DNA from 2 places in the Peribacillus sp. NPDC096447 genome. Region 1 is predicted to be linked to the other one. Evidence: riboswitches for the same ligand, from Rfam matches in the RefSeq annotation. Region 1 holds a riboswitch; the other holds the start of a gene.
The links. Region 1 has a riboswitch for lysine ahead of ACIQZD_RS03490 (aspartate kinase). Riboswitches for the same ligand answer to the same signal wherever they lie in the genome.

Region 1 (4,945 bases):
ATGATGACGACAGATTTCATCGACAGGGATGTATTTGGTTTTGCCTATGATAAAGGCTGGATGTGCGTTCAGGTATTTTTTGTCCGGCAGGGTAAGTTAATAGAAAGGGATGTTTCACTTTTTCCGGTCTACGATGAACCCGAACAGGAACTTCTTACATTCCTCGGTCAGTTTTACGAGATTACGAACCACTTTAAACCAAAGGAAATATTGCTGCCTGAATCAGTGGATGCCGAAATGGCCGAAGGGCTGCTTGGTGTCAAAACGATTCACCCGAAACGGGGAGCGAAAAAAGACATGCTTAAATTGGCGAATAAAAATGCCTCCATCGCGCTTCAGGAAAAATTCTCTTTGATTGAAAGGGATGAAGAAAGAACGATTAATGCGGTGGAAAACCTCGGGAAGCAACTGGGTATCTACACCCCGCATCGAATTGAAGCTTTCGATAACTCCAACATCCAGGGAAGTGACCCAGTCTCCGCTTTAGTCGTGTTCATTGATGGAAAGCCGGAAAAAAGGGAGTACCGCAAATATAAGATCAAGACGGTCCAAGGGCCTGATGATTATGAATCGATGCGTGAAGTGGTCAGAAGAAGGTATTCACGAGTATTGAAAGAAGGGCTGCCGCTTCCGGACTTGATCATCATTGATGGCGGAAAGGGACATGTGGAAGCTGTTCGGGATATTTTGGAAAATGAATTGGGCCTTGATATTCCACTTTCAGGCCTCATTAAGGATGAAAAGCATAGGACCTCGCAATTGATGATCGGAAATCCGCTTGAACTCGTACCTCTTGATTCACGGAGCCAGGAATTTTACCTATTGCAAAGAATTCAGGATGAAGTGCATCGGTTCGCGATTACATTTCATCGCCAGCTACGCGGGAAAAATGCGGTTCACTCCCAGCTTGATGATATTCCAGGAGTCGGGGAAAAGCGAAGGAAGCAATTATTAAGGCATTTTGGATCATTGAAGAAAATCAAAGAGGCAACCGCCGAGGAAATCGTGGAAGCTGGCATGCCAAAAGGGGTAGCCGAGGGAATCGTTAGAAAATTACAAGAATAATCTTGCTACCGATAAATCTCTATGCTATGATTAAAAAGAATTTTTAACTAGACAACTTAAAAGTGCTGATAGAGGTGCGGAATTCAAGAGTAAAAACCTGGAGAAGTATGAGCTTCCATGAAAGGTTTTGAAAGGGGATGACGCCGAAGGAATACAAGACTCATACCTTGTTTTCCTGGTCTGACATTTAATAAATGGCGGATTGTCAGGGTTTATACCCTGGAGAGCTATCTCACTGTGTTTACAGTATTTAGATATGTGATCACAGCAATGAGATATTTCTCATTGCTTTTTTTATTGCCTAAAAAGGTAGAGAGGGTGCATGAGGATGGCATTAATCGTTCAAAAATTCGGCGGAACATCTGTCGGAAGCGTAGAAAAAATCAAAAATGTTGCCAATCGGGTAATCGAGGAAGCGGAAAATGGAAATGAGGTAGTCGTCGTTGTTTCAGCCATGGGGAAAACCACGGACCAATTGGTTTCCATGGCCCGGGATATTTCCGGAACCCCGAGCAAGAGGGAAATGGATATGCTATTGACTACGGGGGAACAGGTAACGATTTCCCTGTTAACGATGGCATTGATTGAAGAAGGACATGAAGCCATTTCGTATACTGGCTGGCAGGCTGGCATGCAAACGGAATCCGTTCATGGGAATGCCCGGATTTTAAACATCGATGCCACGAGGATCCAGGCTCAGCTTCAGGAGAAGAAAATAGTGGTCGTAGCCGGTTTCCAGGGGAACGATGAAAATGGGGAAATCACTACCTTAGGGCGAGGCGGTTCCGATACGACAGCGGTTGCCATCGCTGCAGCGCTGAATGCGGATCGATGCGATATTTATACGGATGTAACGGGCGTTTTCACAACGGACCCTCGCTACATAAAAGGCGCACGAAAACTCCAATCCATTTCTTATGATGAAATGCTGGAACTTGCCAACCTGGGGGCGGGCGTCCTTCATCCAAGGGCTGTCGAATATGCAAAAAATTATCAAATACCGCTTGAAGTCCGTTCAAGCATGGAGAGAGAATCAGGAACGATCATTGAGGAGGAAGCAACTATGGAAGAAAACTTAATTGTACGCGGGATTGCTTTTGAAGACAGTATTACGAGGGTCACAATATATGGTTTGCCCCAATCACTTGGTGCATTATCCACAATCTTCACAACACTTGCGAAAAACCGGATTAATGTGGACATCATCATTCAAAGCATGACTGCCGAGGATACGACCAATCTATCTTTTTCCACAAAAAGTGAAGATACGGAAGCGGCCTTGATCGTGCTGGAAAATAATAAAGAACAATTGGGATTCGACCGAGTCGAAACGGAGAGCGGATTGGCCAAAGTGTCAATCGTCGGTTCTGGTATGGTATCCAATCCGGGAGTGGCTGCCGAGATGTTTGAAGTGATGGCCAATACAGGCATCCAGGTAAAAATGGTCAGCACATCGGAAATTAAAGTTTCGACTGTCGTCAATGAAAAGGAAATGGTGAAGGCGGTTGAATCTCTTCATGAAGCATTTAAACTAGGTCAGCATGCAAATGTGCTAGCTTAAGTGTCAGGAGTCCAATAAAAAACAGACTTCCGGTAAAAAGGGTAAGTCTGTTTTAAGGGCTCATTAGATTGGATCTCTGGGATCCCATTGGATGGTGAATATCACTTTTTTTGCGCGGCGTTTGATTTCTTCCGTTGATTCGCTGAGGAATTTTTTTTGCAGTGTAAACTGCTCGGCAAGGAAACCGGCTTCAAGTTGGAAGTGACAATCAGGGTGTAAATCCAGCCGGCGGCTGATTATTTCACCCGTCAGGGATAATTCCATCTCGTGTTTCGTATACTTCAAGATTTCCAGATTGCCCCATCCAGCGCTTTGGAAAAATTCAATCACTTCCTGATCGCCATTCAATGGGAATTTTCTTGCTAATTGTTTACCTGCCCAATAGAGGATTTGATTAGAGTCTTTTCCGAGAATATCGTTCAATAGAACTTCTCTGATTAATTCGTATCCGAAAGCTGGAACCAGGAATTCTTCAGTTTGAATCTCTTCTTCTATCGCAGCAGCAATATTTTTTTTCATAATTTATCGCCTCTTTCTGTAAATCTATTATAAACGTATTTCTTTTGCAAATTATACTGTTTTTTATTTATTTAAATTACAATTGGAAAAAAATGAGAAATTATACCGGGATATTAATAGTTAAATTAGAAATTTATTCAAAATATCATCTTGACATGCAAAAAATAGCCAATTTAATCCAAAAAAATCTATTCTGAAAAAGAGATTTCTTGTATCCGTTTTCTTGACGCATATAGAAGTCAGGAGTAAAATGGACATGTCACATAATTGTAAAGGAAGTATAGAGGAGTTTTTTTGACTCTATACTGTATTTTCACGCGGAGATAAAAGGTAGCCACCAGTTTATCTTTGCATGATTTTTCACAAATTAAGGGGGGGCACTTAGTGGCAAAAAATCGTGAGTTTGGGAATCGCAGGCTTCATTCACTTCTAGGAGTAATTCCAATTGGTCTATTCCTAATTTTTCATTTATCGGTAAACTTTATGGCAACAAAAGGAGAAGAAACTTTTAATGGGGCAGTTCATTTAATTGAGTATACGCCCGTGAAGATTCTGGTAGAATGGGTCGTCATCTATCTACCGCTCATTTTCCATGCTGTGTACGGAATTTATATTGCCTTTACAGCAAAAAACAATTTAGGCAGATTTAGTTTCTTCCGTAACTGGATGTTCATGCTGCAACGTCTAACTGGAATCATAACGTTGATTTTCCTTGTTTGGCATATATGGGCAACTAGAATTCAAGCAGCTATGGGTGCTGAAGTTAACTTTGACATGATGGCTGAAATTTTCTCTAGTCCATTTATGATTGTGTTCTATATTGTTGGTATTATCTCGGCAATCTTCCACTTTGCTAATGGATTATGGTCATTTGCAGTGAGCTGGGGTCTTACAGTTTCACCAAGATCGCAAAGAATCATGACTTACTTTACATTGATCGTTTTCGTTCTTCTTTCTTATATCGGAATCAGCGCAATTTTCGCTTTCGTATAAGAAGATAGAGTTCATTTATAAGAATTAGGAAAAACATAGCTTGGCTAATGGAAATAAGGGAGTGACAGAATTGGGTAAAGGTAAAATAGTTATCGTTGGTGGAGGTCTAGCTGGATTAATGGCTACGATCAAAGCAGCAGAGCTGGGACAACAGGTTGATTTATTTTCTTTAGTGCCTGTTAAACGCTCTCACTCAGTTTGTGCCCAAGGCGGAATCAACGGGGCAGTAAATACAAAAGGTGAAGGGGATTCTCCATATATCCACTTCGACGATACAGTTTATGGCGGAGATTTCTTGGCTAACCAACCGCCGGTTAAAGCGATGTGCGAAGCAGCACCATCGATCATTCATATGTTTGACCGTATGGGTGTTATGTTCAACCGTACTCCGGAAGGTCTTCTTGATTTCCGTCGTTTCGGTGGTACTCAACATAGCCGTACAGCATTCGCTGGTGCAACAACTGGTCAGCAATTACTTTACGCATTGGACGAGCAGGTTCGCCGTTATGAAGTTGAAGGCCTTGTAACGAAATATGAAGGCTGGGAATTCCTTGGAGCTGTTATCGATGATGAGCAAACAGCACGCGGTATCGTAGCACAAAACCTGACTTCAATGGAAATCAAATCATTCCCTGGAGACGCAGTCATCATGGCGAGCGGCGGCCCTGGAATCATTTTCGGTAAATCAACTAACTCAATGATCAATACAGGTTCAGCAGCTTCCATCGTTTATCAACAAGGTGTAAATTATGCAAATGGTGAGTTCATTCAAATTCACCCGACAGCAATCCCTGGAGATGACAAACT
Region 2 (4,945 bases), on a different contig from region 1:
TCCAGTGTCTTAACATCACCCTGTGTCGCTTTATATAGATGGGGGTCGACTCCCGGTCCCATTAAACTGGTGACCTCGACATGTTTACCGCCGATATTCTCAACCAAATCCCCAATCATTCCCGTTGTTGTAACGACATTCAGCTTGCCATTGCCTTTATCCCTATCGGCCGTATCATTGCCGCACCCCGTTAAAATCAGCAATGCAGCAAGCACGCCCCCAATAGATTTTAGAAAACCCATCCATATTCCCTCCCTTTTTCATCTTTCTAAAATAGTTTGCCATGTGCAAAACTAAGTGTAAATTTTTTTACATTGTCGTAAATGCTAAAAAGTTTCCTCTACACAACTTATTTTATACTATACACAAATATACAAAAAAAGTGCAACTATTTTTTAACATTTCAAAAAGGCGAATGACTTTTTACACAAAGCAAAAACTGTCAGGAATCTCCCCAAGAGAGCTCCCTGACAGTCAGTCATTCCGTACATGAAACGTAACGATGAAGTTATATTTATATTGTGGAGTTTTTATGGTGAATATAAACCATGGGGGCTATTTCGGGACGACGTGAAATTCATGAGTAAATGTTCGGTTCACGAGTAAACGCGGATTTCACGCATTCAAAGTGCATTGCCACTCATTTTTCCTGTTTCAAGGAAATTGCCAAGTACGCAAATCCCAATTCAATTCCGCAAAGCACAAACAGGGTGATTAAGGTTTGGAACATCATGATCTCCTCCTCCTCTAAGACTTAAACCAATCTTAAAGGATGAAACCAATACCAGAACAAGACCTTATTTGAAGAAATCTTCAGCAGGCTCACTCTGATCTCTTGCCCTGAAATGGGTTTCATACTGTACAATATAAAAAAAGAAAAAACGGTGATACCATGACAAATATTAAAGAAATAGCTCAATGTGCCGGTGTATCTGTCTCAACAGTGTCTCGTGTATTGAATGATCATCCATATGTAAGCCCCGATAAAAGAAAGAGCGTCTTGGAAGCGATCGATCGTTTGAATTATACGAGAAACATCAACGCCATTCATCTTTCAAAAGGCAAAACTAATCTTATCGGCATCATCATCCCCTTCAACAATCACCCATATTACGGGGCAATCGTTAACGGAATCACTAAACAGGCAAATGCAATCGGCTGTCATATCGTCATCTTTCAAACAAATTATGACAGAGAGAAAGAAATCCAGGCTTTTAATATGCTGCAAATGAAGCAGCTCGATGGCATCATCGTTTGTTCAAGGATTTCAGAAATGAAAATCCTCTTGGATTATCAAAAATACGGACCGATTATTTTATGTGAAGATACAGCCCAGGCTGAATTCTCATCCATAAGCATTGATCATTATGCAGCTTTCTCCTGTGCCCTTGAGTACGTGATTGCTAAAGGATATAAGAAAATTGGATACAGCCTCGGCCGTAAAAAGAGCAGAAATAGTTCTCATCGAACAAAGGCCTTTAACGATATCATGAGAAAACATAAACTGTTAAACAATAAGGAATGGCTGTTTGAAGGCAGTTATCACATCAAAGACGGTGAACAATTGTTTCAGGATTGGAATTCAATGATGGACAAACCTGAAGCTCTCATCATCACGAATGATGACACGGCAGCAGGCTTCATTCTTACCGCTAAGAAATCGGGTATAAGGGTACCGGAAGATGTGGCCATTCTCGGCTTCAATAATGATAGCCTGAGTGAAATGCTCGACATCACGACCATTTCCTTACCGCTGGAATGGATTGGTAAAATGGCAGTGGATCTATTTGAGAATCCTGAAGTGGTCAAACATGTAAAACTGGACTATGCCCTTATAAAAAGGCGTACCGTTTAGTTATCAGAATGCTTTATTTTGGTATATCGTCATTTGAATTCTTCCTTATTGCCATCTTTGATTTACTAGGAAAAAATAACCACATAAAATAATCATTGCGATATCCCAGAAGTTATTTTATAATTTTGATATAGTAAAGTTTACTCAATTACTAGCAATCTATTAACGATTGCATGAATTTCATGAGTACAATCGTCCGACGTCACTTACAAGCTGGCGCAACGATATTAGAAAATTGAATACTTCCTCATTTACCGATGAGTTAGAGGCTGCAGCTTATAAAAGTAAAACGGACGAGATTCTGGAAAATTAAAGACTCCGTTTGAAAGGATAAGTTGCCGAAGTTAGGGTATATTCCAAGTATATTCTTGCTGGCGGTGTTACCGAACAGGAACACCACTGTCACGTTTTTTCACAAAGCGTGGGGAGCTATCTTCGGAAGGATAAACGGGTTTATTATAAACAGCCGTCGATCTTTTTCGACTGCTGTTTTTTATTTTTCGTTCCCTTCCAATAAAAAGGAGTGTAACATCAATTGTCAAATTCACAATCAGCATCAAGCCCTACTGAACTGAAAAGGAGCCTGAAAGCGCGTCATTTAATGATGATTTCATTAGGTGGAACGATTGGAACAGGTTTATTTTTAGCTAGTGGCGGGGCCATTCATTCAGCCGGACCCGGCGGTGCCTTGGTGGCATACGCGATCATCGGCATCATGGTTTATTACTTAATGACAAGTCTTGCAGAAATGGCTGCGTTCATGCCAGTGGCCGGTTCGTTCCGTGTCTATGCATCCAAATTCGTAGATCCGTCTTTCGGTTTTGCGATTGGTTGGAACTACTGGTATAACTGGGCAATAACCATTGCCGCCGAATTGGCAGCCGTTGTCTTAATTATGAAGTTCTGGTTCCCGGATAGCCCTTCATTCATCTGGAGTGCCATTGCGTTAATCACTATGTTTCTTATCAATTACATGTCAGTTAAAGGTTTCGGGGAAACGGAATTCTGGTTTGCCATGATCAAAGTCGTGACAGTCGTCATTTTCTTGATTACGGGTGTTCTGATCATTCTCGGAATCATGGGCGGGAATGACCCAATTGGTTTTTCCAATTTCACAATGGGCGAAGGTCCCTTTAACGGAGGGTTCTTCACGATTCTTGGCGTATTCATGGCTGCCGGCTTTTCATTCCAAGGAACGGAATTGCTTGGAGTGACTGCTGGTGAAAGTGAAGATCCAGAAAAAAATATCCCTAAAGCGATCAGATCCGTTTTCTGGCGCATCCTCTTGTTCTATATCCTTGCAATTTTCGTTATTGGAATGATCATTCCGTTTACGGATTCACGTTTATTGAGTCAAGATGTTGCCGTAAGTCCATTCACGCTTGTATTTGAACGTGCCGGCCTTGCATTTGCTGCATCCATCATGAACGCGATCATTTTATCATCCGTACTCTCTGCAGGTAACTCTGGCATGTACGCTTCAACCCGTATGCTATGGGACTTGGCACGTGATGGTAAAGCACCGAAGTTCCTAGGCAAGTTAGATAAAAGAGGCGTACCTGTGAATGCACTTATCGTGACCTCTTTAGTTGGCTGCGTTGCATTCTTAGCTTCATTTTTCGGTGATGGCGTCGTTTATATCTGGTTATTGAACGCTTCAGGCATGGCGGGATTCGTCACCTGGGTAGGGATTGCGATTGCCCATTATCGGTTCCGCAAAGCTTACGCTGCACAAGGCCTTGATATGAATGCTTTACCATTCCGTGCAAAAGGCTTCCCATTCGGGCCTATATTCGCACTTGTCCTTTGTATTATCATTATCATCGGACAAGGCTATCAGGCTTTCAGCAGCGATGGGATTGACTGGAATTCAATGTTCGTTTCCTACATTGGCTTGATTCTATTTTTCGTCCTATGGTTCGGCTATAAAATTAAGCATAAAACGAAAATCATTCCCCTAGAGGAATGTGATCTTAAATCAAAATAATACGCAAAGGACCTGTTCTTCCCTAATCGGAAAAGAACAGGTCCTTTTTTCATTTCAAATGATAAACACGGCATTCATATGGTTGCAGGGGTTTACTGGAGATTCCTTCTTCCTCCTGATCATAATTGCCGATCAGCTTTGTGGCAGAATATGCATGCAGCTCTTCAGGCAAAGTATAGGGAGCCTGCTTTTCTTTAAAGTTGCATAGCACCAACAGCTTTTCTTCTTCCAATGATCTCGTGTAGGCAAATATTCGTTCATCATCCGGCAACAGCAGTTCAAAACGGCCATAAACGACGATATCATGTTCCTTGCGTAATTGGATAAGCTTTTTATAAAAATGAAAAATGGAATTGTGATCATTGTAGGCCTTTTCTGCATTAATCTCGGGAAAATTGGGATTAACCTTAATCCAGGGAGTCCCTTGCGTGAATCCTGCGTTCCGGGAGTCATTCCACTGAATCGGTGTTCTCGCATTATCCCGGCTGCGGGCGTGGATGGCTGACATCATCCGCTCTTTTGACCAGCCATGAGAATTGACGAGTTCGTCATATGAATTCAATGTTTCGATATCCCGGTATTCATCAATGCTTTCAAATGCAGCATTGGTCATGCCCAGCTCTTCCCCTTGATATATATAAGGTGTACCCTGAAGCATATGAAGACAAGCAGCAAGCATCTTAGCGCTTTCAATACGATACTTTCCATCATGACCAAACCTTGAGACAACCCGGGGCTGATCATGGTTGTTCCAGTATAAACTGTTCCAGCCATCCCCCTCCAAACCAGTCTGCCATTTGGAGAGAATTCGCTTTAAATCGGTTAGCTTCCATTTATCGTTACTCCATTTCCCTTCTGGTCCGCTCCCTAAATCCATATGTTCGAATTGAAAGACCATATGTAGCTCACCACGATCTTTACCTGTGAATAATTGCGCGTCCTCCGGTGTGACGCCTGGCATCTCCCCAACCGTAATTACGTCATATCCAGAAAGTGCCCGTTGATTGATTTCCTGCAAATACTCATGTATGCGCGGGCCATTCAGGAAAAACGGGCTTCCGTCACCAAACTGCTTCTCATGATGAACGGCTCCATCTGAATAG

Region 2: another riboswitch for lysine. It lies ahead of ACIQZD_RS15295 (amino acid permease); the one in region 1 lies ahead of ACIQZD_RS03490 (aspartate kinase).

The regions. Positions count from the first base shown of each region.
Region 1 covers NZ_JBIWEV010000001.1:693,091-698,035, reverse strand. The annotation lists gene uvrC (excinuclease ABC subunit UvrC) at 1-1,065, shown strand, start outside; lysine riboswitch at 1,127-1,303, shown strand; gene ACIQZD_RS03490 (aspartate kinase) at 1,394-2,626, shown strand; gene ACIQZD_RS03485 (YslB family protein) at 2,690-3,145, opposite strand; gene ACIQZD_RS03480 (succinate dehydrogenase cytochrome b558 subunit) at 3,530-4,138, shown strand; gene sdhA (succinate dehydrogenase flavoprotein subunit) at 4,209-4,945, shown strand, end outside.
Region 2 covers NZ_JBIWEV010000004.1:178,489-183,433, forward strand. The annotation lists gene ACIQZD_RS15285 (metal ABC transporter solute-binding protein, Zn/Mn family) at 1-242, opposite strand, end outside; gene ACIQZD_RS15290 (LacI family DNA-binding transcriptional regulator) at 893-1,855, shown strand; lysine riboswitch at 2,111-2,295, shown strand; gene ACIQZD_RS15295 (amino acid permease) at 2,391-3,842, shown strand; gene ACIQZD_RS15300 (glycoside hydrolase family 13 protein) at 3,892-4,945, opposite strand, start outside.